One region of the Cohaesibacter intestini genome, then DNA from elsewhere that is predicted to be linked to it. Evidence: predicted binding sites of a transcription regulator. Region 1 holds the regulator's gene; each other region holds the start of a gene.

Region 1 (10,953 bases):
ATCGGCTCGACGATCAGAATGGCCATGAAGGACAGCCACAGCCCACGCCGCGACACATCCATCCCGTAAAGCGCTTCATCCTGCCCGCGCACAAAGGACCAAGCCAGCTCCAGATGATAAAGGATGTAAGACATGAGGCCTCTTTGGAAGAATGACGGGGGACGGATGGCGATGGGCAGAGACATAATGCCCCTGTTCTTTACAAGCAAGTCGAAACAAAAAAGGGCCAGCAATGCCAGCCCTTTTGCCGATCGATCTTTCAACGAGACTTATCCCTTGATACCGAAATAATGCTCGAGGAAGTCGAGATAGATTTCGCTCAAGGTCTCCAGATCCTTGATGTCGGTATTCTCATCGATCTTGTGCATCGTTTGGCCGACCAGACCGAATTCGATGACCGGGCAATAATCCTTGATGAAGCGGGCATCCGAGGTGCCGCCATCAGTGGAATGATCCGGCGTGCGGCCGGTGATGCGCTCGACCGACGCGGTGAAATTGTTGATCAGGCTTTCCGACTTGGTCAGGAAGACTTGCGAAATGTCCGGCTGCAAGTCCAGCTTCACATCGAAAGCGTCATTCGGCAGCATGTCCTTGGCGTGGCCGATCACAAAATCGGCGATCTTTTCTGGGTTCCAGACATCATTATAGCGACAATTGAAGCGGGCAGACGCGGATTTGGGAATGAGGTTCCAGGTCTCGTTGCCGACATCGAAGGAAATGAATTCCAGATTGGTCGGCTGGAAATAATCCGTCCCATGATCAAGGATGGCATGGTTGAGACGGGCAACGATGTCTGCCAGAACCGGCACCGGATTGTGCGCCAGATGCGGATAGGCCACATGGCCCTGCTGGCCGGTCACCGTCAGGGTGCCTGACTGGCTGCCACGACGACCCACCTTGATGGCATCCCCCAAAGCGTCCGGGTTGGTCGGCTCGCCCACGATGGCATCAGAGAAGCTCTCGCCACGTTCCTTGGCCCATTCGAGCAACTTGATGGTGCCGTTGAGCGCCGGGCCTTCTTCATCGCCGGTGATCAGAAAGGAGATGCTGCCCTGCGGCAGGCCATGCAGTTCGATGAATTTCAGCGCAGCGGCGGCAAAGGCACCGATGCCCCCCTTCATATCTACTGCGCCACGGCCATAGAGCTTGCCATCCTTGGTCTCACCGGCAAAGGGAGGCAAAGTCCAAAGGCTTTCATCCCCCGTTGGCACCACGTCGGTGTGTCCGGCAAACATCAGATGCGGGCCTTCGCTGCCCGAAATCTTGGCAAACAGATTTTCCACGTCCGGCGTGCCGTCCTGGCTGAAGACGGGGCGCTGCACTTCAAAGCCTTTGGGGCTCAGCAATGTGTCGAGATAGGCGAGCGCGCCGCCTTCTTTCGGAGTGACGCTGGGGCATTGAATAAGATTTCGGGTGACTTCCAATGCGGTGGGGGCGTTGGTCATGACAGAGGCTGCTTTCATGGTCTGGACGGATCCCGGCAACCGGTTCGGCCACCTCGATAGGCTTGGCCGGTCTGGATCGGGTGCACAACAAAGTCTCAAGCCGCTCATCCGCAGGAAGCGGGGCAAACGGCACGGGCATCACGGCAGCAAATCGGCAAATGGACATGCGCAGGATTGCTTCATGGCACAGAGAACCGATTTGCTCGGTGTCACGCAATCTAGGGCCCGTCTGCGACAGAAATCTGGCAACAGGCGACAAATCGATGATTTGCGGGACGTAAGATTGCGACGTTGCAAATCGAAGTCTGCGGGCGCTACCATAGTGAAGCCGCGCCCAGCCTTCAATCCCGAATATCCAGGAAGCAGCAATGCAAACATGCTGACCCGACTGGTTATTTTCCCGCAACCGGGAAATTGGCAGAATTGTCGGAGGTTGCGCTCGCATCCGTCTTGCGATGCACCTGATCCTCTTGTGTTGCTTCTTCGTCAGGAGCGGGATCCTTTGTGGACAGTTTGCTTTTCAAAAGGCCCAGATCGATGAAATAGATCAACCAGAAAGGCAGGATCAGTGCCAGATAGATCAACCGTCCCTCAATGGGTATAGAACAGGACAAGGGATAATGCGGCGCCAGCGCACTCAGCGTCGCAAGGATCGGCAGGGCATAGGCAAAAAAGCTCAGATGCCCCCGACCGCGCGCCCGCAACCGCTTGATGACGACACAGTACCACATGAAAAAGAAGGTCGCCGCCATCACGGCCAGTGCCCCATAATAGACCTGACCGAGGGTCGTGGTGGGATCCATCGCACAGAGATAGTTTTCATGCACACGGAACAAAAAGGCCGCCGCAATCTCCAGCGGAAAGAGCCACAGATGGGCCAGCCAGAATTGCTGGCGATTGATTGTGCCCCGGCTGTCAAACAGCAGCTGTTCGAAGGTCATAGCATGATCCAATCCATCCGGACACCTCGGGGGGCTTCGGCCCGTGTGAGGTGACCGTGACATCTTACAGGTGGTGTGCTGAAGGTATGCACATTTGGATGTCTGAAAAGGATAACGCCATTTGTCCCCAAAAGGGGGACTTTCTTAACCGTCATCACCATTTTCATTCTCTAGCCCACCGGTCAGGTGAGCGACGATCTCATCTGGCGCTCCGAATGCACTCTGGGGCAAGCGCCCTTGGGGATAAGACAAACAAAAACCCCGCAACTGGAACAGTGCGGGGTTCGAGAATGTCAAAGATCTTTAGGGGATCAATCGCGCAGCAGCTCGTTGATCGAGGTTTTGGAACGGGTGCGTTCGTCGACACGTTTGACGATGACCGCGCAGTAAAGGCTTGGACCAGCAGACCCGTCTGGCAGCGGCTTGCCTGGCATGGCACCGGAGACAACCACAGAATAGGGCGGTACTTCACCCATGAAGATTTCACCGGTATTGCGATCGACGATCTTGGTGGAGGCACCAAGATAGACACCCATCGACAGCACAGAGCCCTCACGGACAATGACGCCTTCGGCCACCTCGGCGCGCGCACCGATGAAGCAATTGTCTTCGATGATCACCGGACCGGCCTGCAAGGGTTCCAGCACGCCGCCAATACCAGCGCCGCCGGAAATATGCACATTTTTGCCGATCTGGGCACAGGAGCCAACAGTTGCCCAGGTGTCGACCATGGTGCCTTCACCAACAAAGGCCCCCAGATTGACGAATGATGGCATCAGCACGACACCCTTGCCGATATGGGCAGAGCGGCGCACGATGCAGTTTGGCACGGCACGGAAACCGGCTTTCTCGAAATCAAGACCGCTCCAGCCGTCAAACTTGGAAGGCACCTTGTCCCACCAGGTTGCATCGCCCGGACCACCCTTGATGATTTCCATCGGGTTGAGGCGGAAAGACAGCAACACGGCTTTCTTCAGCCACTGATTGACCACCCAATTGCCATCAGCGCCTTTTTCAGCCACGCGCGCCTGCCCACTATCCAGCAAGGTCAGCGCCTTTTCGACCGCGCCGCGAATGTCACCATTGGTGGTGTTGGTGATGCTGTCGCGTTTCTCGAACGCGTCGTCGATCATTGTTTGAAGGGAAGCCAAGTCAACCTGCGTCATGTCTTTTTGCCTTTTTCTCAAGTGCACGTCCTGCCCGGTTCCGGTGACAAAGCCACGGTGAGCCGGTGCGGGGAACGGCGCAATCTGTCTTCCGTTTCTTGCACCAAGCGAGATGGCTCGGTCATTGCAAAGACGGAAACTGTCTCTGTACAACATCCATCTCTGGGCCAGTCAAGATCGGATATGGCACATGCTTCAATCACCCGCACACACCCTCTTGCACGAGTATTCGGCCAAACCATAAGCACCCTAGTAGCGGTGTCAATATAAAGTCGGGGCAATCAGGGGCATTTCGAGGTTATGGACAGATAAAGTTCCCGGCAAACACAAGTGCGAGAGTCGAAATTTCCTGCGCTTAAATAGATTGTTTAAAAATATGGCGTATCTATTTGGTTTAGGGAGTGTCGCTAAAGTATTCTTGCGCAAAACGTTAAGAAAAGTTAAGTTTTGCTTCTCTTTGCAGGGTTGTCACCTTTTTGACGTTTGGGTAAGGCGATCAACTTTGCGTGAGACAGACTCCGATGGGGATGGGGAAATGGCAGAATAGAGCGCTTTTTCCGGTTGGCACCGCGCTGGGTGAAAACGCCTCTCCTGAGGAAAATATTCTTGTCTGACCAATATAGACAGATATACTGATACGATATTCTCGAATGTGTATTGCTGCCGGCGTGGGTGGTTCTCAGGATCATCCTTCGGCCCGAATGTTGAATTGAAGCCAGCCGGAAAATCCGGGCCTGACGTATGGAACGTTTGACCAAGGATGGGGTGGTTTCCGATCGAATGAGGGAAAAGAATTGGTTCACCAAGGGAAAGCGCCGAGCAAGCTGATGCTCACTGTTACCGTGCTTCTGTCCAGCACCGCTGTCGGAGCTGCGGCTGGCACGCCTGTCTCGCAACTGCCTGTTTCCAGCAAGGCTGAAAAACATCTGGATCCTACGTTGGACGCGCCTGTGCAGATCATTGTCTCGCGCAAGGATCAGCGTCTGCGGGTCTTCAAGGGCGGTGAGGAAATTGCGACCTCGCGTGTTTCGACCGGCAAGCGCGGCCACACCACCCCGACCGGCATCTATTCCATTCTGGAAAAGCGTCGCCGCCATTTCTCCAACCTCTATAACAGCGCACCAATGCCTTACATGCAGCGCCTGACATGGTCTGGCATTGCCTTGCATGAATCCAATTCTGTGCCGAGCTATCCGGCGTCCCATGGCTGCATCCGGTTGCCCAACGGCTTTGCCAAAAAGCTTTTCAGCCTCACCGAGCGTGGCGCCCATGTGGTGATAGCCAATCGTGATGCTGCACCGGAACTGATTGCCCATCCGGTGCTGTTCCAGCCAGAGGAAATGACCTCTTTCGACAAACTGTCGTCTGTGCAGGCAGCCGAACGCCAGGCCACCAAGACCTTTGGCAAGGTTGCCCTCCTGTCCGACAAGCCACCGCTTGATCCGTTGGCCCATCAAATGGCCAAGCGCCTCAACCGGTTTGCTGAAATCCGCCAGAGCGACAAGCCCTTGCGTATTTTCATCACCCGTCAGGCCAAAGGCAATCTGGTCCATGAAGTCCAGACCTTGCTGAACAAACTGGGCTTTGATGCGGGCGCGCCCGATGGCCTTGTGGGCAAAATGACACTGAGTGCTGTCAACGCTTTTGTCGCTTCCAAGAAAGACAGCATCGAAAGCCGCCAGTCTTCAATCTCCAGCAAGATCGATCAGACCCTGCTGGCGCAATTGTATCAGGCAGCAGGCAAGGGCGCAGTGCCGACTGGCCACCTCTTTGTGCGTCACAATTTCAAGCCCCTGTTCGATGCTCCGATCCAGATCCGCAATCCCGAGCAAGCGCTCGGCGCCCACCTCTTCACCGCGTCGCTTTCGCGTGAAGAAGAAGGTAAGCTTGATTGGCGGGCGCTGGCTCTTGGTGACATGCTGACAGCCAGGCTGCAAGACCGCTATGGGGTGACTGATCCGGGCGCCGATGATGGGATCGTGGCGTCCACAGACATTCTCGATCGTGTCATCATTCCTGATCATGTCCGCGCGCAGGTTAATCACCTGATTGGCAATGGTGCATCGCTCACCATATCCGATCGTGGCTTCAGCCGCGAAACCACGCCACAAGGCACGGATTTCATTGTGTTGACCAAACCCTCCTTGCCGAAATATGCCAAGAAGACGCCGGCCAAGGTCAAGAAACAGCGCGTGGTGAGAAAAATCACCAAGCCCAAGCGCTCCGTGGCCGAGGTGAAAAAACCGAAACGGCGCGGCCTCTTCGGTCTGTTCAAGAAGCGCAACACGGATCAGGTCGCCAGCCGCTAGGCTGTGATACAAACAGAACAAACAAAAAAACCGGCTCTACAACAAGGGCCGGTTTTTTGTCGATCAATATAACCGGATCACTCAACCGCAAATTGGTCATCGAAGCTGTAGCCTGAGCCACGCACGGTGCGGATGGGATCTTTCACCCGGCCCCGATTGATGGTTTTGCGCAGGCGCCCCACATGGACATCTACGGTCCGCTCGTCGACATAGACATCATGGCCCCAGACCCCATCGAGCAGCTGTTCGCGGGAATAGACACGACCCGGATTCTGCATCAGAAATTCCAGCAGACGATATTCGGTCGGGCCCAGATTGACCTCGCGATTGGCGCGTTTGACGCGATGGGTCTCCCGGTTTAGCTCCAAATCTCCGGCCTTAAGGATGGTTGCGACCAGATCCGGGCTGGCCCGGCGCAGGATTGCCCGCACACGGGCCATCAGCTCCGGTACGGAGAAGGGCTTGACCACATAATCATCAGCACCAGTGGAAAGTCCGCGAATGCGCTCGGATTCCTCGCCCCGCGCCGTCAGCATGATGACGGGGAGCTTGAGGGTTTTCGGTTTCGCACGCAAGCGCCTGCACAATTCGATGCCAGACAGTCCCGGCAGCATCCAATCCAGAAGCAGCAGGTCTGGAAGGGTTTCCTGCAACCTGCTCTCCGCTTCATCACCGCGGGCAATAACCTCTACCTGATAGCCTTCGGCTTCCAGATTGTAACGCAGAAGAAGGCTAAGGGCTTCTTCATCCTCCACGATCATTACTTTGGGGCTCATAGCCAAATGTTCCACATTCCGAAGATCCGTGCCAGCAGGGGCAAAAAATCGGATCATACCTTCAAGTTGGCACGACATCCAAGACGACGTCATGCCCGTTTTTGATGGACGATGTCAGGAGACCAGACGGCTCCTTGAGCATCACAGGGGACGATCGTCCATCGTATGCCCGGTTTTCACATAATAGATCGTTTCAGCGATGTTGGTTGCATGATCTCCGACGCGTTCGAGATGTTTGGCAGCAAACAGCAGGTTGGTGCAAACGGTGATGTTGCGTGGATCTTCCATCATGTAAGTGAGGAACTCACGGAACAACGAATTGTACAGGGCATCCACTTCACGGTCCTTCTGGACCACGGCCAATGCCACATTCTCGTCGTGGGCGGTATAGGCATCCAGCGTCCGGCGCAGCTGGTCAAGAGTGATCTCGGCCATATGCTCGATGCCGTGCATCAACTGCTTTGGATGGCTGCGGCCTTCCAGAGCCAAGGCGTTGCGGGCAATATTCTTGCCCAGATCGGCAACGCGCTCCAGATCGATGGAAATGCGCAGGGCTGCCACAATCTCACGCAAGTCCTTCGCCATTGGTTGGCGACGGGCGATGGTGAGAACGGCTTTCTCTTCGATTTCCTGATCCAGCTTGTTGATGAGCGCATCCTTTGCGACCGTTGCATGGGCCGCACTCATGTCCATGCGGACCAGAGAACTAACAGCTTCTTCCACCATGCGCTCTGCATGGCCACCCATTTCGGCAATGCGGCCGGTCAGCTCGCGCAGGTCGTCATCATAGGACGAGACAATATGATCAGACATTCTTGGTATTCCCCTGATAGTCGCTCATTTGGCGGCCAGAATGTGCTGATTCCAGCCTGCCGCGAAGTCAAAAAGCTTAGCCGAAGCGGCCGGTGATATAGTCCTGCGTCCGCTGATCTTTCGGGTTGGTAAAGATCATATCGGTTTGGCCTTCCTCGACGAGATTGCCAAGATGGAAGAAAGCGGTGCGCTGAGACACACGGGCAGCCTGCTGCATGGAGTGGGTCACGATGACGATGGTGTAATTCTCGCGCAATTCGTCAATCAGCTCCTCAACCTTTGCCGTGGCGATCGGGTCAAGGGCCGAGCAGGGCTCATCCATCAGGATGACTTCCGGGCTGACCGCGATGGCGCGCGCAATGCACAGGCGCTGTTGCTGCCCACCGGACAGGCCGGTGCCTGGCTCATCAAGGCGGTCCTTGATTTCTTCAAACAGACCGGCCTTCTGCAAGGAAGAGACGACAACCTCTTCCATCTCTGCCTTGTTGCGGCAAAGACCGTGAATGCGCGGGCCATAGGCCACATTCTCGAAGATGCTCTTGGGGAATGGGTTGGGCTTCTGGAACACCATGCCAACGCGGGCACGCAGCTCGACCACATCCACCTTTGGGTCGTAAATGTCACTGTCGCCAAGCTTGATGGCGCCGCCGACGCGACAAATGTCGATCGTGTCATTCATCCGGTTCAGGCAACGCAAGAAAGTCGACTTGCCACAGCCGGACGGGCCGATCAGTGCGGTGACCTGATTTTCTTCGATCTTCAGATCGACATCGAACAGAGCCTGCTTCTCACCATAATGGACGGTGACTTTCTCGCCGGACATCTTGATCGGCTTCGCACGCGCGGAGGCGTTCTGAATATTCGGGTTGGTATCCTGCATGGTCAATGCTTTCACTATCCTGTTCGGGGCTCGCTTGTTCTGAACTCGATTGACCTGTGGTCATCGGCGAGCGCGGGAATAACGTTGGTTCACGGCGTCGCTGACTACCAGCGACGCTCGAAGCGGCGACGCAGAAGCACCGCAGAAATATTCATCAGGGCGAGGAAGCCCAGAAGGATCATGATGGCAGCCGAGGTGCGCTCGACAAAGGCGCGTTCCGCTGCACCGGCCCACATGTAAATCTGGACCGGAAGGGCGGTCGCCGGATCAAACGGATTGACTGGAAAATCCTTGACGAACGCCACCATGCCGATCATCAGCAACGGTGCGGTTTCCCCAAGGGCCTGAGCCAGACCAATGATGGTGCCGGTCAGAATGCCCGGAGAGGCAAGGGGCAGCACATGGTGGAAAATGGCCTGTGTCTTGGATGCGCCAACCCCGAGGGCCGCTTCCCGGATGGACGGTGGAACCGCCTTCAAGGCAGAGCGGGTGGCGATGATGATGGTCGGCAGGGTCATCAGCGTCAAAACGAGACCGCCGACAATCGATGCGGACCGTGGCAGACCGGCAAAGTTGATAAAGACGGCCAGACCCAACAGGCCAAACACGATGGAAGGCACCGCAGCAAGGTTGTTGATGTTGACCTCGATCAGGTCGGTCCAGCGATTTTTGGGTGCAAACTCTTCCAGATAGATCGATGCAGCCACCCCGATTGGCAGAGCCAGAACCAGAACGGTGATCATCATGAAGATTGACCCGACAACCGCAACCCCGATACCGGCCGTCTCGGCACGGGACGAAGCGCCGAAGGTGAAGAGGCCGGTATTGAACTTCTTGTCCATGATGCCCCGTTCGCGCAGATCGTCGATCCAGCCAATTTGCTGGTCGCTGATTTGGCGACGGCTTTCAGGAATGTCGCGGGAAATCTGTCCCTTGACGAAGCTGTCGACATCCCCGTCGGCCAAAAGCCACATGGTTTTCCGGCTGCCAATCAGCGAAGGATCGTTGAGAACCATGTCACGGATTTCAATGGCGGCACCACGGGAAATCAGCTTTTTGGCTTCCCGCATTTCCTTGCGCTTGGTCTTGTCCTTGGGATCAATGCCCAGAGCGCGATAAAAGGCCGGCTCAATAATCTTGTTGTAGCGAATGGCCCGCTGCAATTCACTGCGGGACCGGTTGCCCGACGGGTCGATAACCTGCTCGTCAAGATAAAGATCGAGGCGGACCTGGGTCTGTTCAAAGGCGGTATAGCCCTTTGAGACGATCGACCAGAACAGGATGATCAGAAACAGGATGCCCATTGCGATCGCTGCAACCCCGCCCAGACGGAAGCGCGTTTCCGACGCGTAGCGTTTCTTGAGACCGACCTCGCGATGGGCAGTTTCAACAACCGAGTCGACTTGATTTGGTGTGGTATCAGTCATCAGTCATACTGCTCCCGATATTTGCGCACGATGTGCAAGGCAAAGACGTTGAGCCCTAGCGTGATACAGAACAGGGTGATCCCCAGAGCGAAGGCAACAAGGGTCTGCGGCGAGGTGAATTCAAGGTCACCGGTCAACTGGCTGACAATCTTTACTGTCACCGTGGTCACGGCTTCGAACGGATTGGCGGTCAGGTTGGCGGCAATACCCGCAGCCATCACCACGATCATCGTCTCGCCGATGGCGCGTGAGGCGGCCAGAAGGATCGAGCCGACAATGCCCGGCAGGGCCGCAGGCAAGATCACCCGCTTGATGGTTTCCGATCGCGTGGCGCCCAGACCGAGCGATCCATCACGCAGCGACTGCGGCACCGCGGTGATGATGTCGTCCGACAGGGACGAGATGAACGGGATCAGCATGATACCCATCACGAAACCGGCCGTCAGCACCGAGTTGGCCGAGATGGTCAGGCCGATCGAAGCACCCGCATCGCGGAAGAATGGGCCTATCGTCACGAGAGCGAAGAAACCGTAAACGATGGTTGGGATACCGGCCAGAATTTCCAGCAGAGGCTTGGCTGTAGCCCGCACCCGCTTGGTGGCATATTCCGCCATGTAGATGGCGGCGAACAGACCGATTGGTACAGCCACCAGTAGGGCGACCATCGAAATATAAAGCGTACCCCAAAGCAGCGGAATGAGGCCAAAGGTGCCGCCTTCTGAATCGACCTGACGGCCAACTGACGAGAAACGAGGGTCCCAAGAGGTTCCGAAGAAGAAGTCCAGCGGATTGACATGGCCAAAGAAGTGGATTGCCTCGAACAGCATCGAGAAGACGATGCCGACCGTGGTAAGGATGGCAATCGATGAGGCCAGGATCAAGGCAACCTTGACATTGGCCTCAACCAGATTGCGGGCCCGCAAGGCTGGCTGGATGCGACGATAGGACAGAAACAGACCAAGAAACAGCAACAGCGCAATGCCGCCATACATCACATAGCTGGTCAATTGTTTGACCTCATTCAACCGATAGGCGGTATGAACAACGGTCTTGTTGACATTCTCTGCAAGTGCGACGCCATATTTTGCAAGGGTTGGCCGCACTGCAATCAGGCCACTGCGCAGCTGGATCCGTTCGTGTTCGGACAGGTAGGTCAGGCCATCGGCGACATTGCTGACGACGCCAAACATCAGAGC
Region 2 (10,953 bases), on a different contig from region 1:
GTAAACTGAGGCGCGGCCGATGCAAACGCCAGACCACAGACATCTCGATGTCTGTCATTTTTTCTAGTCGGTATCCTTTTTGCTGTTTAAATGCAATCTTTGTCGCAAATCGGGCGATGATTTCTGGCAATTGTGATACTAACAACCAAGCAAAGCCCCGCTTTCGCACATTTTGGATCGACAAGACGGATTAAAGCATGATCTTCAGCCTATTTCACAAGGAAACTGCTCAGGAAAAGGCCGCCGACGCTCTTTATCGCGAGATTGTTGCCCAGGCACGGCAACCTGAATTCTATATCGACTATCAAGTAGAAGATAGTGTGACGGGGCGGTTCGAAATGATCGTTCTGCATGCCTATATGCTGTTTCACCGGTTGCGGGACGAAGACCAGCAGGCACGGGATCTGGGACAGGCTGTGTTTGACCGCTTCTTCAAGGATATGGACCATTCCTTGCGCGAAATCGGTATTGGGGATCTGTCGGTGCCAAAGAAGATCAAGAAAATGGCACAGGCCTTTTATGGCCATGTGGGTGCCTATGACACCAGTCGCGAAGAGGGCGACGAGAGCTTTGCTGCCGCCCTTACCCGCAACATCTATCCCGATACAGATGGCATTCATGACAAGGCCCCTGCATTGGTCGACTATGTTCAGGCCTGCACCCAAGCCTTGGCTGAACAAAGCGTCGAAAACTTTGCCAAAGGACAGATCCACTTCCCGGCAATCATTGCGGTGAGCAAAACAGGGGCTGTTTGACAACAAATCTGTGTATGATTGACGCCTTGCCCTAAGGAATTTGCCAACGGGCCTAGGAACGGCCTCAAAAGCCTCTAAATCTACACCAAGCAAAGAAAACAGCCCAATAAAGATAACAGCGCAGCAAGATGCGCGATCCGAGGCAACGCCCGTGACGCAAAAACACAACGACCCCGTCACTGAAAAACGTGACCCCCTTTTGTCCCTGCCGGTCATCGTAGCCCGCATCAAGAGCCTTGGCGAAGTCGTCAAGGCCAAGGCTGACGCGGACCAATGCGCCGAATTGTGCCGTCGATTGGGGATCTTGTCGGTCAAGTCCTTCGCGATCGATGCGCGTGTGACGCCATTCAAGAAAACCGGAGCACGGATGGAGGGGCGCGTGATGGGTGAGGTGGAGCAAGCTTGCGTCGTCACCCTGAAACCAGTTCTGCAAGTGATTGACGAACCCTTCTCCTTGACCCTGGTGCCGGAAGGATCGCCCTTCGCGCGCAAGTCCAATGACGAGCTCTCTGGTGGCGAAATGATCATCGATCCGGAAGGAGAAGATCCACCGGAGGCGTTTGAAGGCGAAGTGATTGATGTCGGAGCCTATGCCGAAGAGTTCTTCGCACTGGCCCTTGATGATTATCCGCGTGCTGATGATGCCGACTTCCACGATCACATCGAGGACAAAGGCGGCCCCGACAGCGCTGACAATCCATTTGCAGCCCTTGCAGGCCTGAAGGATCAATTGTCAACAGATGGCGAGAATTAAGGGCCTTTCGATCAACTAACCCATAAGGCGGTTGTTTCTTGATTAGAAATCGATATTGTCCATCACAATCTTGTGACGGTGCGATTTGGCTGAAATCCAAAGGACGATATTCGATAGCAGGCGCAGGGCCAGCGGACCGGATGTCCGAACGAACAGAAAGCGGCGTAGAGTAGTCAGGTATGGCAGAAATTGTGAACATTTCCCTCGATGTGATGGGTGGTGACAAGGGACCTGCAACTGTGCTTTCAGGGGCTGACATCGCACTCGAACGGTATCCGGATATCCGTTATGTGCTCTATGGTGACAGCGCCATTATCGAGCCGCTGCTGGAACAATTCCCGAAGGTCAAAGCTGCCAGCACGCTGATCCATTGCGAGGTCAGTGTCCAGATGGATGAGCGCCCGAGTCAGGCCTTGCGGCGCGGCCGATTCAAGTCTTCCATGTGGCAATCAATCGAAGCCACAAAGAACGGGACCGCCGATGTCTGCATTTCGGCGGGCAACACCGGCGCCCTGATGGCGATGTCGAAATTCTGTCTTCGAACCATGGCGGATATCGAACGTCCGGCCATTGCTGCCATTTGGCCAACTTTACGTGGCGAGTCTATTGTGCTTGACGTTGGGGCAACCATTGGTGCCGATGCATCACAACTCATCGACTTCGCGATGATGGGTGGTGCGATGTCCAGATCCCTGTTTGGCATTGAGCGCCCGACGGTGGGCCTGCTCAATATTGGCGAGGAAGATGTGAAGGGCCTTGATGAAGTCAAGGAAGCCAGCCGCCTTCTTCGCGATTTCAAGCTGCCGCATATCGAATATAAAGGATTTGTGGAAGGCGACGATTTGGGCAAGGGTGTCGTCGATGTGGTTGTGACGGAAGGCTTTTCCGGCAACATCGCGCTGAAGACTGCAGAAGGGACCGCCAAGCAGTTGGCAACCTATTTGCGGGAATCGATGAAGCGGACCTGGATGTCACGGCTCGGTTATGTCTTTGCGCGCTCGGCTTTTGACCGATTGCGCGAAAAGATGGATCCGAGCAAGGTCAATGGCGGTGTCTTTCTCGGCCTCAATGGCATCGTGATCAAAAGTCACGGCGGTGCCGACGGCGAGGGATTCTCATCTGCCATCGGTCTTGGATATGACATGGTCAAAAATGGCCTGACGCAAAATATTGAACAGGATTTGTCTGTTTTCAACAAAAACCGGTACGCGATCGAAGAAGAACTCGCGACCGATGAGGAGAACGCATAAGTGAGTGTGTTACGATCAGTCGTCGTAGGTTCGGGTGCCTACTTGCCGCAAAATGTCGTCACCAATGACGACATGACGAAAATCGTCGATACGTCGGATGAGTGGATCCGCCAGCGAACTGGTATCGAGCAGCGTTACTTTGCTGCGGAGGGCGAATATACCTCTGATCTGGGGTACAATGCCGCAATCGACGCACTGAACAACGCCGGAATGGATGCGCAGGACATTGATCTGATCATCTGTGCCACTGCCACCCCGGACAACACATTCCCTGCGACCTCCGTTGCCATCCAGAACCGTCTGGGCATTCATCATGGTGCCGCATTCGACTTGCAGGCCGTATGCTCGGGTTTCGTTTTTGCCTTGTCGACTGCCGATATGTATATCCGCTGCGGTCGCGCGAAGAATGTACTTGTTATCGGAGCCGAAACATTTTCCCGTATTCTCGACTTTGAGGATCGGACCACCTGCGTGCTGTTCGGCGATGGGGCCGGTGCTCTTGTGCTTCAGGCACAGGAAGGGGAAGGGACGAATGACGATCGCGGCATTCTGACCAGCCATATCCGATCTGATGGCCGGCACAAGGAAAAGCTGCTGGTCGATGGTGGCCCCTCCACCACACAGACCACCGGTCATTTGCGCATGGAAGGCAAGGAAGTCTTCAAGCATGCGGTGGGCATGATCACCGACGTGATCACCGACGCCTTTGCCGCGACGGGCATGTCGGCGGACGATCTTACCTGGTTCATCCCGCATCAGGCCAACCGCCGGATCATCGATGCCAGCGCCAAGAAGCTGCATATCGCCAAAGACAAGGTGGTCACCACAGTCAACCTGCATGGCAACACCTCGGCAGCGTCCATTCCGCTGGCCATCAACACCGCCGTTCGCGATGGCCGTGTGAAGCAAGGGGATGTGGTGATGCTCGAAGCCATGGGCGGCGGATTCACCTGGGGGTCCGTCCTGCTGCGCTGGTAGTCGACTTCTGGCCTTTGAGATATTTGGTTTGCCCGCAGGGCTTGCACCATGGCAAGCTCGGCGGGTTTTTTGTGCGTCATTATTTCCTGCGACAATACAGAGGCTTGCTATCCAAGGCTTACTTGGAACTTGAACACTCACTGACTTTTGTCGTCATATGCGCACCCGGCAGGGATCAACGAAGCCGCCGATAGCCGTTTCATCCAACAATAGCCGAATTAATGACCGTCCATACAGACAATTGCGCACTCTTGCAGTTGACGGAACCCGATTCCGGCAATACCATTTTAGCCTAGGTGAGTCAGAGTTTATGCTTCTAGATGAGGGTTGTAGCATGGGGGGCAAGACAGTTACACGAGCGGATTTGTGTGAGGCGGTCTATCAGAAAGTTGGCCTGTCTCGAACAGAATCTGCCGAACTGGTTGAGATGGTTCTGGAAGAAGTAAGCAATAGCCTCGTAGAAGGGCAACAGGTCAAATTGTCTTCGTTTGGTACTTTCTTCGTGCGTGAGAAGAGTGAACGGATCGGGCGTAACCCGAAAACCGGGCAGGAAGTGCCGATTTCTCCACGTCGGGTCATGGTTTTCAAGCCATCCAACGTACTGAAGAAAAAGATCAACGATTCGCTTGCTCCGGTTAAATCCTGATTTCATGAAGGCTGTTTTCTCATCGTGTGGATGGGCGTGACCCAAATCACGCCTGATTTGTATGATATGTACGCATTGCGCCGGGGTTGGATGGTCTGGCGGCTTGATATATTTTGATGTTTTTTAGCGGCGGCGATAATCGGTTACGCGAGCTAGGTGGGAATCTTGCGCAAAAGCCCAGATGCATTTCGGACGATCAGCGAAGTTGCGCAGGATCTCGACCTGCCGCAGCATGTGCTGCGCTTTTGGGAAACCCGCTTCTCCCAGATCAAGCCGATGAAGCGGGGCGGCGGTCGTCGCTACTATCGTCCCGATGATATTGATCTGCTCAAAGGTATTCGCCATCTGCTTTATGATGAGGGATACACGATCAAAGGTGTGCAGCGCATTCTGAAAGAGCAGGGTGTCCGCTATGTGATCGACACGATCGTCGGCACCGATGAGACATCCGAAACCGCAACTGCTGCGCAGACTGATGCAGGGGCGACTTCCGCACATCAGGACTATCTTGAACCCAATCAGTTGGAAGTGGCCCGTCCGCCATTGGTTGCTCCACGCACCCCGGCACCGGAATCGCCCCAGCAACAGATGGCTCACCCGGCAGGTCAGATGCCAGCGCAAGGAGCGGATCATTCTGCCGCCCAACCTGTGCGTCCTGCTGCGGGGGGATACAATGCCCCTCAAGCCGCTCCCTCAGCTCCAATCAATCACGCAACAGCTACAGCCCCTGTTCCGCAACCGGCTGCGGCCGTGCATGCGATCCAGCAGGCGGCAGCAAATGCAGTGCTCGGACAAGGTGACGCGGGTCCTGCCCACCCAGCCGCTCCCGCTCCGAACCAACCGGGCCCGCAAGCTGCGCCACCTTCAGGACTTCAAGCAGGGCCCCAGGCCGGGCCTCAGACTGGGTCCCAGACCGGGCCTCAGACTGGGTCCCAGACCGGGCCTCTGACAGGGCCATATGCCGCAACTGCTCTGGCTCAACGTCCGGTGGCCGAGCCGCACTATCAGGACCAGCAGCCTCAGTCTTCTGCCCCACAACCGGCCCAACCTGTTGTCACAAGGGAGCCGGACCAAGCTCAGCCCGTCGGTCAGCAATCTGTTTGGCAAGAACCGCAGCAGCTGCTTTCATCCACTACCCCCCCACAGCCAGTCGTCGCAAAGTCAACTCAGCAACAGGTCCCAACCAGCGACATGCAGCCGCCAAAGGCCGCCAATCTGGCGCGGATGCATCCGCATGAGGGAGAACATCACGGCGTTGCGCTGCCCCGCGATCTAGCAATGGGTGAACCCAAATTCGTTTCTGGTGAGGCTGCATCTATTTCGGTTTCCGAAGCGCAACGCGTCTTGGGTGAACAAAGCGGCGGTACCAGCCTGTTCAATCGGCTGCGTGGACGCTCGGAAGAGGCCGCCAAGTCTGAAAAGCCCAAAGCCGGCATGGCAAGAGACGATATTCGTCGCCTGCAATCCACGCTGTTCGAACTGCTCGAATGCAAGCGAATCCTTGATCAGGCTCGTTCTGAAGACAGATAGGGTCGCCATGAGGGCAGGGAGGTTAGCGCAGGGCTTCCATCAGATCCTGAGAGGCAGATGCAACCGTCTTGGTTGCCAAGGCACTGGCCTTGAAGGCAACCTCCGCTTCAATCAATTCCACCAATTTGGCAGGATCAAGACTGGGGGATGCGGAGACTGGCGCAATCGGATCGGTCGGCTTGACCTCTGACTGTGCCTTGACTGTCGTTTCCGGCGCATTGTCGGGCACAGGATTGGCGATGCCGATCGCGATATCCTCGAGGCGATCTGCTGCAGCCGTCATTCCGGCGGAGGCTATGGACAATGCTGGTATCATTGCTCCAGTATAGCGCCGAAATCTTAATCATCTTTTTGCCCGAACCGCAAAATTCTGTGCTTTTTGTAAGAATGTCGTTAACTGTTACGACAGAACAGACTGCCGGACAAAAAAATGGCCCCGCAATCCAACAGGGCCAGTATAGGCATCATCGGTCAGAAACCATGACGCTCTGGTGTGCGTGGTTCGGCCAGCGTGGCAAATGGCCATGCGCTGAGCCTAACGATCCCCGACAAGAGCGACTCAGTGGATGTCACCCCTGCCAATGTGATGCAGCGAACCTAGGCATCGGATATTGCACTCATGTGACATGTCTTGATGTCAGCAAGCAGCTCTGGGCTTTGTTTGTCATTCAGTGCCAAACAAGCTGTGTCTGTGCATCTTTTTTATGGGGCATGGGAAATTTACGTATGCAAACTGTGCGTCTCCCTATGTTAGGCTTTTTCCGGTAACGACAGCGAGGCAGGCAGATGGCGAAGAAAAACTCTTCCGAAGACCAGAAAAAGAGCGGCAAGATCTCCAGCGAACTATATGAAAGCGAGTTGCTGCGCCTGCAGATTGAACTTGTGAAAATGCAGGAATGGATCAAGCAGACCGGACATCGGGTAGTCGTCATCTTTGAAGGCCGTGATGCAGCAGGCAAGGGCGGAACCATCAAGCGGATCACCGAACCGCTCAATCCTCGCATCACGCAAGTCGTTGCCTTGCCCGCCCCGACCGAGCGCGAAAAGACTCAATGGTATTTCCAGCGCTACGTCGCCCATTTGCCTGCTCGGGGTGAGATGATCATTTTGGACCGGTCCTGGTACAACCGGGCTGGTGTCGAGCGGGTCATGGGATTCTGCACTGAGGAAGAATATCGCGAGTTTTTGCGCAGTTGTCCGGAATTTGAGCGCATGCTGGTGCGTTCAGGCATCCAGTTGATCAAATACTGGTTCTCCGTTTCAGACGAAGAGCAGGAACGCCGCTTTCAGAACCGCCTGAAAGATCCGACAAAACGTTGGAAGCTGAGCCCAATGGATCTGGAAAGCCGCAAAAGATGGATGGATTACTCCAAGGCGAAGGATGAAATGTTCGCCCATACGGACATCAAGCAAGCGCCTTGGTATGTGGTCGAGTCGGACATCAAGAAACATGCACGGATCAATTGCATCAGTCACCTTCTCTCGATGGTGCCTTATGAGGATCTGACACCCGAGCCGCTCGAGCTGGAACCCCGACCGGTCCAGAGCGGCTATGTTCGTCCACCAATGGACGAGCAGACCTTCGTGCCGGAGGTCCACAAAGACCTTTGAGAGCTGTCTTCGGAGAACGGTCCCTGCAAACCACAAGGCGCGGCTTTGATCGCGCCTTTTGTGTTTGCATTGGAAATGTCCAGTCCCCCCTCAGGCAAACGCGCAAGAGGCGCAGCAAGCAATATGCTGCGAGGGGAAGATGGATAGATTTTAAAGAGAAGAAAATGGTCGGAGCGATAGGATTCGAACCTACGACCCCTTCACCCCCAGCGAAGTGCGCTACCAGGCTGCGCTACGCTCCGACACGTGGGCTTTATAGAGTCATTGTCATCCGCTTGCAATAAAACTTGCGCCCGGTCGGGCAATTATCCTCAGTCAACCGCTTTGAAATGCATAACAAAGTTGGATTTCAGAGGCAGAACGGAAAAGGGCCGGCATGTGGCATGCTGGCCCTGATACAATCAGCGGTCATCCATTCGCGTGGCTGATCAATAGGCATTGTCCTGATTGAGCAGCTTGAGTGGCGTGACGGCAAGGATATATAGATCCATCGATAACGACCAGTTTTCGATATAGTAGATATCATGCTGGACACGCTGCTTGAGTTTCTCCGGATCGTCAATTTCACCGCGCCAGCCATGGATCTGCGCCCAGCCTGTGATGCCCGGCTTGACCTTGTGGCGCGCCATATATCCGTCGGCCACTTCCTCGAACAATTTGTTGTTGGTCTGCTGGTGCGGCACATGGGGCCGGGGGCCAACCAGTGACAAGGTGCCGGAAAGCACGTTGAACAATTGTGGCAACTCATCAATCGACGTCTTGCGGATGAAGCGACCGACCTTGGTGACGCGATTGTCGTTCTTGGTGACCGATTTCTGCGCCTTCTGGTCGGAGCTTTCATGATAGAGGGAGCGGAATTTGTAAACGACCACTTCCTCGTTGTTGAAGCCAAGACGTTTCTGTTTGAAGATGATTGGCCCCTTGCTGTCGCGTTTGATGGCGATGGCCGTGCCAACCAGCAGGGGAGACAGCACAAGAATAGCTGTCGCCGCGACCACCACATCAAAGGCGCGTTTGAACAACGAACCCCAATTGGCGATCGGTTTGGCAAAGACCGGCACGGTGGGCAAATTTCCGACATAGCTGTATGTGCGGCGACGGAACTGCATCTTGTTCATGTGAGCGCTCAGATGAATATCAAGCGGCAGAACCCAGAGCTTGTGCAGCATCTGCAAGACACGATTTTCTGCGGTCACGGGAATGGTGACAATCAGCATGTCGATTTTGCAAAGACGGGAAAACTCGACCAAATCACTGACAGTGCCGAGCTTGGGATAGCCCGCGACAATCGCAGGTGACCGGTCATCATCGCGGTCATCGAAAATTCCGCAAATGCGAATGTCGTTATTTTCCTGCGCTTCCAGTGACTCAATGATTTCTGCCGCTGGTCTCCCACCGCCGACAATAACAGCGCGACGTTCGAGGCGGCCATCGGCCTGCCAGCGCCGGATAAACAGGGTCTCGATCGCTCGCATGGAGCACATTACGGCCAATCCCAGCGTAAACCAGATGCCCAGCCAAGCGCGGTTTTGTTCCAGATCCGTGCCAGAAAGAAAGCCGACCAGAAGAAACAGCACGACCAGCATCGTCATCGAGCCAATCACCTTGCCCAGATGCGGCGCCATATTGTTCATTTCATGCACATTATAGCCGTCCGCAGACAACATGAAGAGCATGAACAAGGCCGCTCCGACGATCGAGAAGGTCAGTGGCATCTCATATCCGGCCAACTGCGCCCCTCCCGCGATGGAGTAGGCCGTCAGTCCCATGATCATGACAATCAGAAAATCGGAAAGCTGCACCAGCCCGCGCACCATCATGGGGGCGTAGGTCGTCGTCGAGAATTCCGAGGCGACTTCACGAGCAAGGTCGGAAATCTGGGAACTTGACCGGAAATCTTCCTCTTGTGCGGTCGCCAGAACAGCACTTGATGAAAAGGCTGTCTTCGGATCCAGAGCCTGCATAGTCCAACACCATTGGTTTTGAGTTCGGTTGTGACTAAGAGGATTAACAGCCAATTTTTGAATAAGATTTAACCGACTGTTTTTCTAAACACGGGTGAACCGCTTTTGGCCATTGTAGTTAACAAAGTTCAAAAGACGACACGCAGCAAGGCTGGCTCATCGGGTCCCTCAGAAAAGCCGCTCGCGAACATAGATGGTGTCACCCGGACGCACCGGGGCAGTCAGCTTGACGCGGCCTGTCAGGATCTTGCCATTCAACTGCCGCGTGACATCGACATAGCGTTGCTGGGCGCGCGGCGAGAAGCCGCCTGCAATGGCAATGGCTGTCTGCACCGTCATGCCGGTGACATAGGCATATTGCCCGGCAGTGGTCACTTCACCCATAACAAAGAACGGCCGATACTGGGAAATTTCGACGGACACGTCAGGATTCTTGATGAAGCCATTTTCAAGGCGTGCGGCAATGTCCCGCGCCAGATCGTTCGTCTCGCGGCCACGGGCCACCACATTGCCGATCAACGGCACCGAGACATAGCCCGACTGGTCTACTGTATATTCATTATTCAGTTCGGTCTGATTGTAGACAATCAATCGCACCCTATCTCCTGAATCGAGCAAATAGGGCCCGACGAGGGATTTGTGGAAGGCTTCGCCTGCAGGCCGGTAGCTGGAGCAACCTGCCAAACCGGAAATTACGGCCAAAAGAACGAGAATACGAACAAACATCGGAACCGACTCATCAGATTAAGACTGCATCTTTTATGAAATATTGTGGTTAATGCTGCGTAAAGAGGAGGAGGTGCATATCCATTTGATCGCGTTATTCGTGCATTTTGCTTCGATTTTGGCGAGGTGAGGCCGTTGTTAAGGAGCTGGTTACCATGACGTGTCAGGATTTGGGAAACCTCATTTACGGCGACCTAGATCCATGCCCAATCAGACCAGTCAAAGTTCCAACAACAACGCCATGCCTGTCAGACAGCCATTTTCGCATGCCGGGTGGTTGCTGTGCCTTGCTTTGCTGTTGCCTTTGGTGGTCGCTTCGGTCAGTGCATATTGGGTGACGATGCAGGAGGAGAGCTACCGCGCAACCGCCAATATTCTGATCCTGGCGCCCAATGAGCGCTATATACCGGAGCAGGGGGCTGCCCAGTCGGTTTCTGACTGGCAGAATGCAGACCGAATTGTTCAGGATGCACGGCAATTGCTGTTTGGGGAAGGAGAGCGGACAAGTGCCCTGATGGCCAAAGTTTCTTTATCCTTTGACGCAGCCTTGCGAACCCTGTCGATCCGAGTAACCGACGAAGACCGTGAAGAGGCAATGAACAATGCCAACCGGCTGGCAAATGCGTATCTCTCCCGGTTGAAAGCCCGCCGCGCCACGCAGTTCCATGATGCAGTAGACAAGCTTGCTACCGATATTTCCGCGATTGAGTTCCAACAGGTCGCTCTGACCGCTAGGCTG
Region 3 (10,953 bases), 1.0 Mb from region 1:
GCACCGAACGAGAGACGACCTCGAGGATGCCGCTGGCCGCCCGCTTCAATGCCTGCTCGCCGGATTGGCCCGACAGGCGGTAGGCGAGAAACAATGCGGCGACCATATCGCCGGTGCCGTTGGGCGGGTTCGGAATGATCGGATGTTCGGCCATTATGGCAATGTCAGAGCGGGCCGGTTCCGGTGCCTGAGTGGTCGCGTCCTGCGCGGTTTCTTCAAGCGGCTTGGGGGCTTCGATCAGCAGATTGGCGATGGCGTTGCGCATCATCGGGAAGGCACTGGTGATCAGGGTGGTCGGACAGCCCAGTTGATTGGCATTGTTGATCAGATCGGCATTGTTGCGGGCTTCCTTACCAGTCAGCCAGTTAAACTCGAACCGGTTGGGGGTGATGATGTCGGCTCGCGGGATCAACAGGTCGCGAATGGCGGTGGCAATCTCTTCGGCAATATAGAGGCCATTTTCCTCCCCCATCACCGGATCGCAGACATAGAGACTGTCCGGGTTGTTTGCCTTCAGCCCATCGACAAGTCTGGCGACTGCCTCGACCTGAGCGACCGAGCCCATATAACCGCTCAACAGTGCCCCTAGATTGGCAAAATCGGGATGGCGTTCGAGATCCTCGAGGCTGTGGGCAAAGAGGTTGGCGTCGATGGTGTTGCGGGTTGAGGGACCATGACCGGGATGCCATGGCAGAATGACGGTCGGAACTTCCCAGACCGGGAAGCCCAACCGCTCAAGGGCGAAGGAGGCAGCACGGTTGCCAACTGCACCAGCCATGACGTGGGAGGAGATGACGAGCACCGGCTTTGCGTCCGGTTGGGTCTGGCCTGCCATCGGGCCTCTTGGTTGCGTGCTGGTGCCTGTCATGAAAAGGTTCCCTCTCGGAGTCTTGTGCTGGCTCCGTTCCGGTTCCGACGCTCGATGCTGTCGCCGCTCGTCCTTGGTCCGGGGTCAGATGATGTTCATTTCCCTGACCGGCTTGTTAGCCAGAACCCTTTCATAGCCGAAAATGGAGAGGTCAAGCGAGCGATATTCGCCATGCAGAAACAGTTCTCCAACGGCAAACCCCGCACCGGGGGCATGCTGCAGGCCGTGACCTGAATAGCCAGCATTGAAGTAGAAATTCTCGATCTCCGGATGGGCGCCGATCACTGCATTCTGGTCGAGGGTACAATATTCATAATGCCCGGCCCATGCATTGACCATCTTGATGGCATCAAAGCCCGGCATGCGCTCATAAAGGGTTGGCCAGATGACCTCCTCGAACAAATCATAATGGGGATCGAGATCATCATGTTCAACGGCAGTGTCGATTTCTGCGCCGGGGCCGACGCCCGAAATATAGACGTTGCCTTCGGGTCGGACATAGACACCGGACGGGTCCACCATCAAGGGCATGCCCGGATGGGGCTTGGGATTGTCGATGACAAAGATGGTCCGCTTGCGGGCTTCGATCGGCAGGGGGATGCCGAGCATGGCGGCAACTTTTCCTGCTTGTGGGCCTGCGCAATTGGCAACCGCCCCGCAGGCGATGCGTTCGCCCGAGGCCAGCGTGACGGTACTGACGCGGTTGCCGGTCTTCTCAAGGCCGACCACTTCGCCCTTGATGAAATGGACACCCGCTGCAATGGCTCCTTTGCGGACCAGATCAAGCAGCATATGGGCATCGAACCAGCCCTCACCGGACTGACCGTAGCAGCCTGCGGCCAGATCGTCTGTATTGAGCCAGGGGAAGCGGGCTTTCATGGCAGCTGGGTCGAGCAGAATATTGTCCGCACCATTGGCCATCTGGATCGCGTGATTGGATTGCAGGATGGGAAGGCCTGCTTCGGTTGCCAGAATCAGATAGCCGTCTTCGCAAAAGCCGATATCGGCCTGTGGGCCAAAGCGGTCCTGCAACTCACCGATGAAGCGGCGACCGAACAGGGACAGCTGGATATTTTCCGGTGTCGAGAATTGTTGGCGGATCGAGGCCGCCGACAAGGTGGTTGAGGAGTTGGCATAGGTGGGGTCTTTTTCAACCACAATGACCGAGCCTTCAAAGCCGAGATCCTTTTTGAGGAAATAGGCAAGGCAAGCACCCATGATCGCTCCGCCGATGATGACGAGATCTGCTTGTTTCATTGTTTTCCGTTCTGAATTGTCCACTCTGGTTGGACACCACCTTCCCCGGATGGCACGATTCGCCTAAGGAAGGGGGTGGCGACCTGCATCTTTGGTGCTTATGTTGTCGCGCTTGCATAATGCCGTGATGATCGGAGAAAATTCAATGTCTTTCAGACCACGTCGTACCGCCCTTTACATGCCCGGCTCGAACGCCAGGGCGCTTGAAAAAGCCCGCAACCTGAATGTCGATGTGCTGCTGCTCGATCTGGAAGATTCGGTCGCTCTTGACCAAAAAGAGATGGCGCGCGATCAGGTGGTCGAGGCCGTCAAGGCCGGCGGCTTCGGGCATCGTGAAGTGGTGATCCGGATCAATGGCATGAATACCCCATGGGGGGAGGCGGATCTGTTGGCCGCCGCAAGCGCCAAGCCGGACGCGATTGCGGTGCCGAAGGTGGATTGTGCCGAAGATGTCTATGTGGTTGGCCGCAAGCTCAATGATGCTGGCGTCGATCAGGCTGTGCGCATCTGGGCGATGATGGAAACCCCCGGTGCGATGATCCGGGCGGCGGAAATCGCCGGGGCGGTGCAGGAATATCATGGACGCCGTCTTTCCTGTTTTGTGTTGGGAACCAATGACTTGTCGAAAGAAACCCGCACCGCTATGGTGCCGGGCCGGGCGCCGATGATGCCGTGGCTGATGCAATGTCTGGCTGCTGCCCGGATGTCGGATCTGACCATCCTTGACGGGGTGTTCAACCAGTTCAATGATGCGGAAGGTTTCGTAGCCGAGTGTGAACAGGGCGCCCAGATGGGTATGGATGGCAAGACGATTATCCATCCCAAACAGATCGAGGATTGCAATCGAATCTTCTCGCCAAGCGCGGAGGAAATCGCCTCCTGCCGGACCATTATCGACGCGTTTGATGCTCCGGAAAATCAGTCGAAGAATGTGATGACCATCAATGGCAAAATGGTCGAACGTCTGCATGCGGAAATGGCCCGCCGGGTCGTCGAAATTGCCGATGCCATTGCCAAGCGGGATGAGCAGAAGTCATGAGTGAAAGACAAAAAGTCTATCGGTTTCTCACAGCCATCGATGATGCAGGCTTTTGCCACAAGGTGACGGAAGCCCTGTCTCAAGGGTGGGAGCTCTATGGCTCGCCCAGCTATGCCTATGATGCCAAGGAAGGCATCATGAAATGCGGGCAAGCGGTGGTCAAAGAGGTCGAGCCGTTCGACTATAGCCGCGAGGTGAAATTAGGGGCGCTTTGAGCGCCCTTTTTTCTATTTGCGATCCCCTATTCCAGATCCATGCAATTGGCGAAGAAGGTGGTGGTGGCGGGCCAGTCGGAGAAGGTGCCCGCAACGCCGATGTCGTTGGCCAGCACGTTGAGAAGCGCATAGACATCGCCTTCCTGTGTGATGACATCATTGACCGAGCGATAATACCAACCGCCGCCTTTTGCCAGATTGCCCGAACGCTCCAGCGACCATGCGATGAGTTTGAGGCCTGCTGCCTTGGCTTCGCGCGCGTAGGTGGAGGGGACGATTTTGCCATCCTTGGCGGTGACCAGCATCCAGAGCGGTGGGGCGAGATAATGGACGCCCATTTCTTTCAGCTCCTGCATCGAGGGTTGAAAGGTTGAGGCATCCATGATGTCCATATCCTTGCCATAGCGGCCATCGAGCCAGACGGCCTGTTTGCCAAAGGCGGGTTCATGCTCGATCCAGTAAAGCACGTCATCGAGATTGAAGCTTTGCGGCCAGACGTCGGACGGCGGAACCCCTGCTTCCTTATAGTCATCGATTAGTTTCTGGGCATAGGCGGCTTGGCTCATGCCATCAAAGGGCATCGGGACGGCAGGGGCTTTGAGTTCCGGGGTGAATTTCGAACCCAGCGATTTGAGCAGGGCGATTGATTCCTTGTGTGTCATCAGCGTGCCCGCCGCATTGGCATAAAGATCGGTGCGCCAGTCGGCGGTGGCAGACATGTAGCTATCAACATCGGTGGCGCGCGGGTTGGCTGCATCCATCTTGCCGTTGAGTTGCCGGAATTCAGCGAGCGTCAGGTCGGCGGTCAGGCATCGTGCGGCGGCTTTCTTGTCGCTGGTTGCCGGGCTGAAGGGCTTGGCGCAGGTGGCCGCGAGATCAGTGGCCAGAATGTTGGTGGTGGTGTGGAGGTCATCTTGCGCGTGGCGGCAGACCAGCTGTTTGTCTTTGGTGAAGGTGACGTCGCATTCGATGATGCCTGCCCCCATGCGGGCGGCGGCCTTATAGCTTTCCAGCGTATGTTCGGGGAATTGCAACGGTGCGCCGCGATGGCCAATGGAAAAGAGGCGCGGGGTGAGGATCTTGCCAGCCTCGATCTCGCTGACACAGGCCGCAAGTTTGTCCTTCAGCGGGCCGTCCTTCATCTGGTCGACAAGGAAGAGGGGGCGCGGGCCGATGGTGGCGGCGTCAGCGAGACCAAGCGGGGCGGCGATGAAGGCCAGAGATACAATAAACGGTCGGGCAATATGGGAAAGCATGGAATCCTCAGATGGGGCGAGCGAATCAATCCGTTTGTCGGTTTGAGCGGGAGCCGACAGAGTTACCCTGTCATCCTAACGTTTGAATGACAGCATTGCTGCGCTGCAATATAGTTTCTTCAAGCGCATTGACACTATTCCATGCGTCTGAGGGAGGATAAAGATGAGCAAGACCAATCCGGGCAATTATTTCGAGGATTTTTCCATCGGTCAGATCATTCGCCATGCGACCCCGCGCACGGTGACCACCGGCGACGCGTCGCTCTATACGGCGCTCTATGGGTCGCGCTTTGCGGTGCAGAGTTCGGATGCTTTTGCCCGGGCCATTCGCTATGAGCGCGCGCCGATTGATGATCTGCTGGTCTTTCACATCGTGTTCGGCAAGACGGTGCCGGACATTTCGCTCAATGCGGTGGCCAATCTGGGTTATGCGGGCTGTCGCTTCCTTGTGCCGGTCTATCCGGGGGACAGCCTGTCGGCCCAGTCCGAGGTGATTGGCCTGAAGGAAAATTCCAACGGCAAGACCGGGGTCGTCTATGTGCGCTCGACCGGCGTCAATCAGCACGGGGACGTGGTGCTGGATTATGTGCGCTGGGTGATGGTGCGCAAGAAAGAGCCTGAAACGCCGACCGGGCATGATCACGTGCCCTTGCTGCCCAAGGCCCTTGGCGCGGACAGTCTGGGGGACGCGGTGCCTGTGCTTGATGTCGATGGCTTCGATCTGGCTTTGTCCGGCTCGCCGCATCTGTGGGGCGATTATGAGATTGGCGAGCGAATCGATCATGTGGATGGCATGACCGTGGAAGAAGCCGAGCATCAAATGGCGACCCGGCTCTATCAGAACACCGCCAAGGTGCATTTCAACCAGTTCACGGAAGGGCAGGGGCGCTTTGGTCGCAGGCTGATTTATGGCGGGCATGTCATTTCGTTGGCGCGGGCCCTGTCCTTCAATGGGCTCGGCAACGCGTTTCATGTGGCTGCTATCAATGGTGGCCGTCATGTGGCGCCGCTTTTTGCCGGTGACACGGTGTTTGCCTGGTCGGAGGTGCTGGACAAGGCGGAATTGCCCGGACGCGATGATGTCGGTGCCCTGCGGTTGCGACTCTTTGCCACGAAGGACTGTTCCTGCGTGACTTATCCCGGCAAGGACGAGGCCGGTTATGCACAAGCGGTGATTTTGGATCTCGATCTCTGGGTGCTGCTGCCCCGCTAGTGGTGCTGCATGTGATCTCTGGTTTTCTAGTGTAAAATACTGATATACTTATGCTATTAGTCGATAGGTGGGTTGCTGAATTGTGCCTTGTTGCATCGTCACAACCGGCCCATGCTGGAACGATGACGCCATAGCTGTGTCTTGTGTCGCTCAAGGGTGCCTTTTGATTGTCAATTGTACCAAGTGAGGAGAAAAAAGTTATCCCACTTGTTCAAAATGCGATCCAGATCAACGACCAGCGGGTAACCTATCTTTTAGAAGGTGTCATGTACTGATCGCGTAGCCGCGCGCGCAGACGGTTTCCGTTTGTGTAACTTTTAGGCCAAAGTCGTATGATTTGATCGTCACTGGCTTTGACCAAAAGCTCTTTTGTCGGTATGACTTTGAGCTAGTCAACCAATCTTACGGTTGCTTCTTACGTAAGCGTCACCTGTCGAGGACCGAAAAATATGACAGACGTCGACCTGAAGGGCAAACGCCCGATTTCTCCCCACGTTCAGCAGGGTGCCTACAAGGTCACCTTTTCGATGGCCATCTCCATCAGTCACCGCATGTCCGGTGTCGCACTCTATGCTGGTACCTTTTTCCTTGCCTATTGGCTGATCTCTCTTGCAGCTGGCCCCGAGGCTTTCGAAACCGCACAGATGCTGTGGGGCTCGATCCTTGGACGTCTGGTTCTGTTCGGCTTTACCTGGGCGCTGATGCATCACATGCTGGGTGGCATTCGCCACTTCATCTGGGATGTGCCTGCGATGATTGAAAAGCCGCAGATCGAATTCCTGTATCGCGCAACTCTGATTGGCGGCGTCGTGCTGACCGGCCTGATCTGGGTTATCGGCTATGCCGCATTGTAAAGCCGGGGAGTGAGACACATGAAAACACCTATCAAAACCATCCGTGGTCTTGGCTCTAGCCATCATGGCACCGAGCACCACTGGGCGATGCGCCTGACATCCGTCTGCCTGATCTTTCTGAGCATCGGCTTCGTCTGGTTTGTCATCAAAGCACTGAACTCCGATTATGCAAGCGCCAAAGCGCTGGTGGGCCATCCGGTGGCTGCCATCCTGCTGCTGCTTTACGTGATTGTGGGTTGCTATCACATGTATCAAGGGTCGTTGACGATCACCGAAGACTATCTGCAGAACCAGCTCTTCCGGACCTCTGCTAAGATCGCCAGCTTCTTCCTTTCCACCGTTGTCGGTGCCGCCTGTCTGTTCGCGGTGCTCAAAGTGTCATTTGGGGGTTAATAGACCGATGGCAAGTTCTTACAGCATCAATGGCCGGGCCTACACGGTTCACGACCACTATCATGACGTTGTCGTCGTCGGCGCCGGTGGTGCCGGTCTGCGTGCGACACTCGGCATGGCCGAGCAGGGCCTGCGTACCGCTTGTGTGACCAAGGTTTTCCCAACCCGTTCACACACGGTTGCCGCACAGGGTGGTATCGCTGCCTCCTTGCAAAATATGGGTCCTGACCATTGGCAGTGGCACATGTTTGACACCGTCAAGGGCTCGGATTGGCTCGGTGATACCGACGCCATGGAATATCTCGCCCGTGAAGCGCCAAAGGCGGTTTACGAGCTTGAGCATTATGGTGTGCCTTTCTCGCGTACCGACGAAGGCCGCATCTATCAGCGTCCGTTCGGTGGCCACATGCAGAATTTCGGTGAAGGTCCCGCCGTTCAGCGTACCTGCGCTGCCGCTGACCGTACCGGTCACGCGATCCTGCATACCCTCTATGGCCAGTCGATCCGCAACAATGCCGAATTCTACATCGAGTATTTCGCGCTTGATCTGATGATGAGTGATGATGGCGTTTGTGAAGGCGTGGTTGCCTGGAACCTCGACGATGGCACCATCCATCGCTTCAATGCGAAAATGGTTGTGATCGGCACCGGTGGTTATGGCCGCGCCTACTTCTCTGCAACCTCGGCCCACACCTGCACGGGTGACGGCAACGCCATGGTGGCCCGCGCTGGTCTGCCACTGCAGGATATGGAATTCGTTCAGTTCCACCCAACCGGCATCTACGGCTCTGGCTGTCTGATCACCGAGGGTGCCCGCGGTGAGGGTGGCTATCTGGTCAACTCCGAAGGCGAGCGCTTCATGGAGCGTTATGCGCCATCTGCCAAGGATCTGGCCTCGCGTGACGTTGTCTCGCGCTGCATGACCATGGAGATCCGTGAAGGCCGCGGTGTTGGTCCTGATAAAGACCATATCTTCCTGCATCTGGATCACCTCGATCCGGCCATTCTGGCTGAGCGTCTGCCGGGCATTTCCGAAAGTGCGGAAATCTTTGCCGGCGTCGATCTGACCAAGGAACCGATTCCGGTTCTGCCGACCGTTCACTACAATATGGGTGGTATTCCAACCAACTATTGGGGTGAAGTGCTGGCACCGACCAAAGATGATCCAAATGCCGTTGCACCGGGCCTGATGGCTGTGGGTGAAGCTGCCTGTGCGTCCGTTCATGGCGCCAACCGTCTTGGTTCCAACTCCCTGATCGACCTTGTGGTCTTTGGCCGTGCGGCGGCGATCAAGGCAGCGGAAGTCATTGACAAGGAAGCTGCGATCCCAACGCCGAATCTGGCTTGCTTCGACAAGATCATGGACAATTTCGATAATGTCCGTCATGCCAACGGTCCAACTCCGACTGCTGATCTGCGCCTGAAAATGCAGAAGAGCATGCAGAACAACGCTGCCGTGTTCCGTACACAGGAAACGCTCGAGCAGGGTTGCAAGGAGATGAAAGATCTCTGGGGCGAAATGGCTGACATGAATGTGTCCGACCGTTCGCTGGTCTGGAACTCGGATTTGATGGAATCCCTCGAACTTCAGAACCTGATGGCCAACGCTCTGCCAACGGTTGTCGGCGCTGAAGCCCGTAAGGAAAGCCGCGGCGCGCACGCTCGTGAAGACTATAAAGATGGTCCGATGGGTGGTCGTGACGACGAAAACTGGCGCAAACATACGCTGGCATGGCTGGAAGAAGATGGCACCACGCGCCTCGACTATCGTCCGGTCGTTCTGGATCCGCTGACCACCCCTGATGAAGGTGGCATCGATCCGGCCAAGATTGCGCCGAAAGCCCGCGTCTATTGATGCGCCCGCTGTCGGGCAGCTCTGGCTGCCCGGCCTTTTCGAATTTGATGTCCATGATCGTTGGGAACGATCTGGACGAGACCCGATAACGGAGCGAAAAGATGGTTGAACTTGCGCTGCCGAAAAATTCAGTGATCAAGGAAGGCAAGACTTGGCCAAAGCCTGAAGGCGCGACCAACTTGACCGAGTTCAGCATTTACCGCTGGAATCCTGACGACGGCAAAAACCCACAGATGGACACCTACTTTGTCGACCGCGAAGATTGCGGCCCGATGGTGCTGGATGGTCTGCTGTATATCAAAGACAAGATCGATCCAACCCTGACCCTGCGCCGCTCTTGCCGCGAAGGGATCTGTGGTTCCTGTGCAATGAATATCGATGGGGCCAACACGCTGGCCTGTACCTTCGGTATGGATCAGGTGAAGAGCAAGGTCATCAAGATCTATCCACTGCCGCATATGATGGTGGTCAAGGATCTGGTGCCGGATCTGAACAATTTCTATGCCCAGCATGCCGCTGTCGAACCTTATCTGAAGACCGACACGCCCGCGCCGGAAACCGAATGGCTACAGAGCCACGAAGACCGCGCCAAGCTCGATGGTCTTTATGAGTGTGTTCTGTGCGCCAGCTGCTCGACCTCCTGCCCATCCTACTGGTGGAATGGCGAACGGTATCTTGGCCCTGCTGCGTTGCTGCAAGCCTATCGCTGGATCATCGACAGCCGCGACGAATATACCGGCAAACGTCTTGATCAGGTTGATGATGTGTTTGGTGCCTTCCGTTGCCACACCATCATGAACTGCACCAAGGTGTGCCCGAAAGGCTTGAACCCGGCCAAGGCAATTGCCGAGATCAAACGTATGCTCGTCGAGCGTTCGATTTAAGCGAAGGCTGGTTGCGCACCGCGTGGTGCAAGACTCAAAACACATTTAGAAAGGCCGTTCCGTTTCTCGGAGCGGCCTTTTTGTTTGCTTTGTTGCCATTCAATCTCTGGATTGCAAGATTTGGAGTTGCAATCCTTGCATCTTGTAAGTAGGTGATATCAAAATTTCCAAATTCTCTTATTGCGTAACAATTAAATTATTTTTGTATAACAAGCGGTCAGCCGCGATCCCTGTCATGGGGCTGTAGGAAAAGTGGGTTACTTCGCCATCGGGCACCAGCCGTCACTCAGGTGCCAGTCTTTATTCCGGCACTAAAAGTCAATCAGGCACCAAGTCATTTTTGCAATCTCAGTGAGGGAGGCTCACATGCTGCAAACGAATATCCTGTTTGTCGATGAACATAACAATGGTCGCAGCATTCTGGCCGAAGCCTATTTCAATCATCATCAGGAAGCTGTCAGGGCTTTCAGTGCCGGTTTTGAGCCTGATGCCGCTCTGTCGAGAAAGCTCTTTGATGTGCTGCGCGAAGAGAAGTTTGCGCCTGAGGATTATTGCCCCAAGCCGATCGATATCTTTCTGCAACCCTATTCACCACACATTGATCTGATCATTCGTTTCGCGCCGATGGTCAAGGCCTACAAGATGCCGCTGTTTGCCAATCGGCCTACGGTGTTGACCCTGCATGTCGGTGAGGCCGGTCACGCAGACGCTCCGGCGGGCAGTCGGCGGGCACTGCGCTCCTGCTTCGCTGATCTGCAACTGGCGCTCGACCGGGCACTGGCCAATGGACAATTGCCCGGAATTCGGGCCGCCTAGAGCTCGGAGGATTGATTGTCCGTCCCATGTTGCGGGGACTGTGGCTGGGGCGTCGGTCCGGTGCCTGTGCTCTGCTGAGCGGGGATATAAGGATCTTCACAGGGGTGTAAAAATCCGTTCCAACCAGCGAAAATATATTCTACTTTTGTCTGATGTTGCTAGACGAAGGCAGGGGAATGCTCTATTCGATTAGCAAGTCTTCATTCATTTCAAAGACACTACAGGAGATATCAGCGTGAGCGGAATCAAACTGCGCCCCGGCGTCGTCACAGGCGACGAATATTTGCAACTTCTGGAAGCCTG

Evidence for each region. The regulator PhoB, encoded in region 1, activates phosphate uptake and scavenging genes when phosphate is short. The targets are predictions, from matches to a motif close to TGTCATNNANCTGTCAT.
Region 2: the regulator PhoB is predicted to act here: its motif matches at 6,524-6,540, upstream of ppk2 (polyphosphate kinase 2).
Region 3: the regulator PhoB is predicted to act here: its motif matches at 4,711-4,727, upstream of DSD30_RS04490 (glycerophosphodiester phosphodiesterase family protein).

What each region holds. Positions count from the first base shown of each region.
Region 1 covers NZ_QODK01000001.1:21,948-32,900, reverse strand. The annotation lists gene DSD30_RS00165 (hypothetical protein) at 1-134, opposite strand, end outside; gene dapE (succinyl-diaminopimelate desuccinylase) at 270-1,463, opposite strand; gene DSD30_RS00155 (DUF805 domain-containing protein) at 1,838-2,386, opposite strand; gene dapD (2,3,4,5-tetrahydropyridine-2,6-dicarboxylate N-succinyltransferase) at 2,698-3,552, opposite strand; gene DSD30_RS00145 (L,D-transpeptidase family protein) at 4,380-5,861, shown strand; gene phoB (phosphate regulon transcriptional regulator PhoB) at 5,939-6,637, opposite strand; gene phoU (phosphate signaling complex protein PhoU) at 6,779-7,450, opposite strand; gene pstB (phosphate ABC transporter ATP-binding protein PstB) at 7,527-8,330, opposite strand; gene pstA (phosphate ABC transporter permease PstA) at 8,435-9,757, opposite strand; gene pstC (phosphate ABC transporter permease subunit PstC) at 9,757-10,953, opposite strand, start outside.
Region 2 covers NZ_QODK01000003.1:840,535-851,487, forward strand. The annotation lists gene DSD30_RS14495 (ubiquinol-cytochrome C chaperone family protein) at 198-755, shown strand; gene DSD30_RS14500 (YceD family protein) at 907-1,509, shown strand; gene plsX (phosphate acyltransferase PlsX) at 1,698-2,759, shown strand; gene DSD30_RS14510 (beta-ketoacyl-ACP synthase III) at 2,760-3,737, shown strand; gene DSD30_RS14515 (integration host factor subunit alpha) at 4,072-4,383, shown strand; partial or broken gene DSD30_RS14520 (MerR family transcriptional regulator) at 4,549-4,801, shown strand; gene DSD30_RS14525 (hypothetical protein) at 5,936-6,217, opposite strand; gene ppk2 (polyphosphate kinase 2) at 6,700-7,524, shown strand; tRNA gene DSD30_RS14535 (tRNA-Pro) at 7,690-7,766, opposite strand; gene DSD30_RS14540 (undecaprenyl-phosphate glucose phosphotransferase) at 7,953-9,488, opposite strand; gene DSD30_RS14545 (polysaccharide biosynthesis/export family protein) at 9,657-10,214, opposite strand; gene DSD30_RS14550 (GumC domain-containing protein) at 10,417-10,953, shown strand, end outside.
Region 3 covers NZ_QODK01000001.1:1,042,905-1,053,857, forward strand. The annotation lists gene pdxY (pyridoxal kinase) at 1-868, opposite strand, end outside; gene DSD30_RS04475 (NAD(P)/FAD-dependent oxidoreductase) at 953-2,125, opposite strand; gene DSD30_RS04480 (HpcH/HpaI aldolase/citrate lyase family protein) at 2,271-3,164, shown strand; gene DSD30_RS04485 (DUF1737 domain-containing protein) at 3,161-3,379, shown strand; gene DSD30_RS04490 (glycerophosphodiester phosphodiesterase family protein) at 3,406-4,635, opposite strand; gene DSD30_RS04495 (MaoC family dehydratase) at 4,799-5,848, shown strand; gene sdhC (succinate dehydrogenase, cytochrome b556 subunit) at 6,298-6,702, shown strand; gene sdhD (succinate dehydrogenase, hydrophobic membrane anchor protein) at 6,721-7,095, shown strand; gene sdhA (succinate dehydrogenase flavoprotein subunit) at 7,103-8,950, shown strand; gene DSD30_RS04515 (succinate dehydrogenase iron-sulfur subunit) at 9,052-9,834, shown strand; gene DSD30_RS04520 (arsenate-mycothiol transferase ArsC) at 10,201-10,650, shown strand; gene fbaA (class II fructose-bisphosphate aldolase) at 10,886-10,953, shown strand, end outside.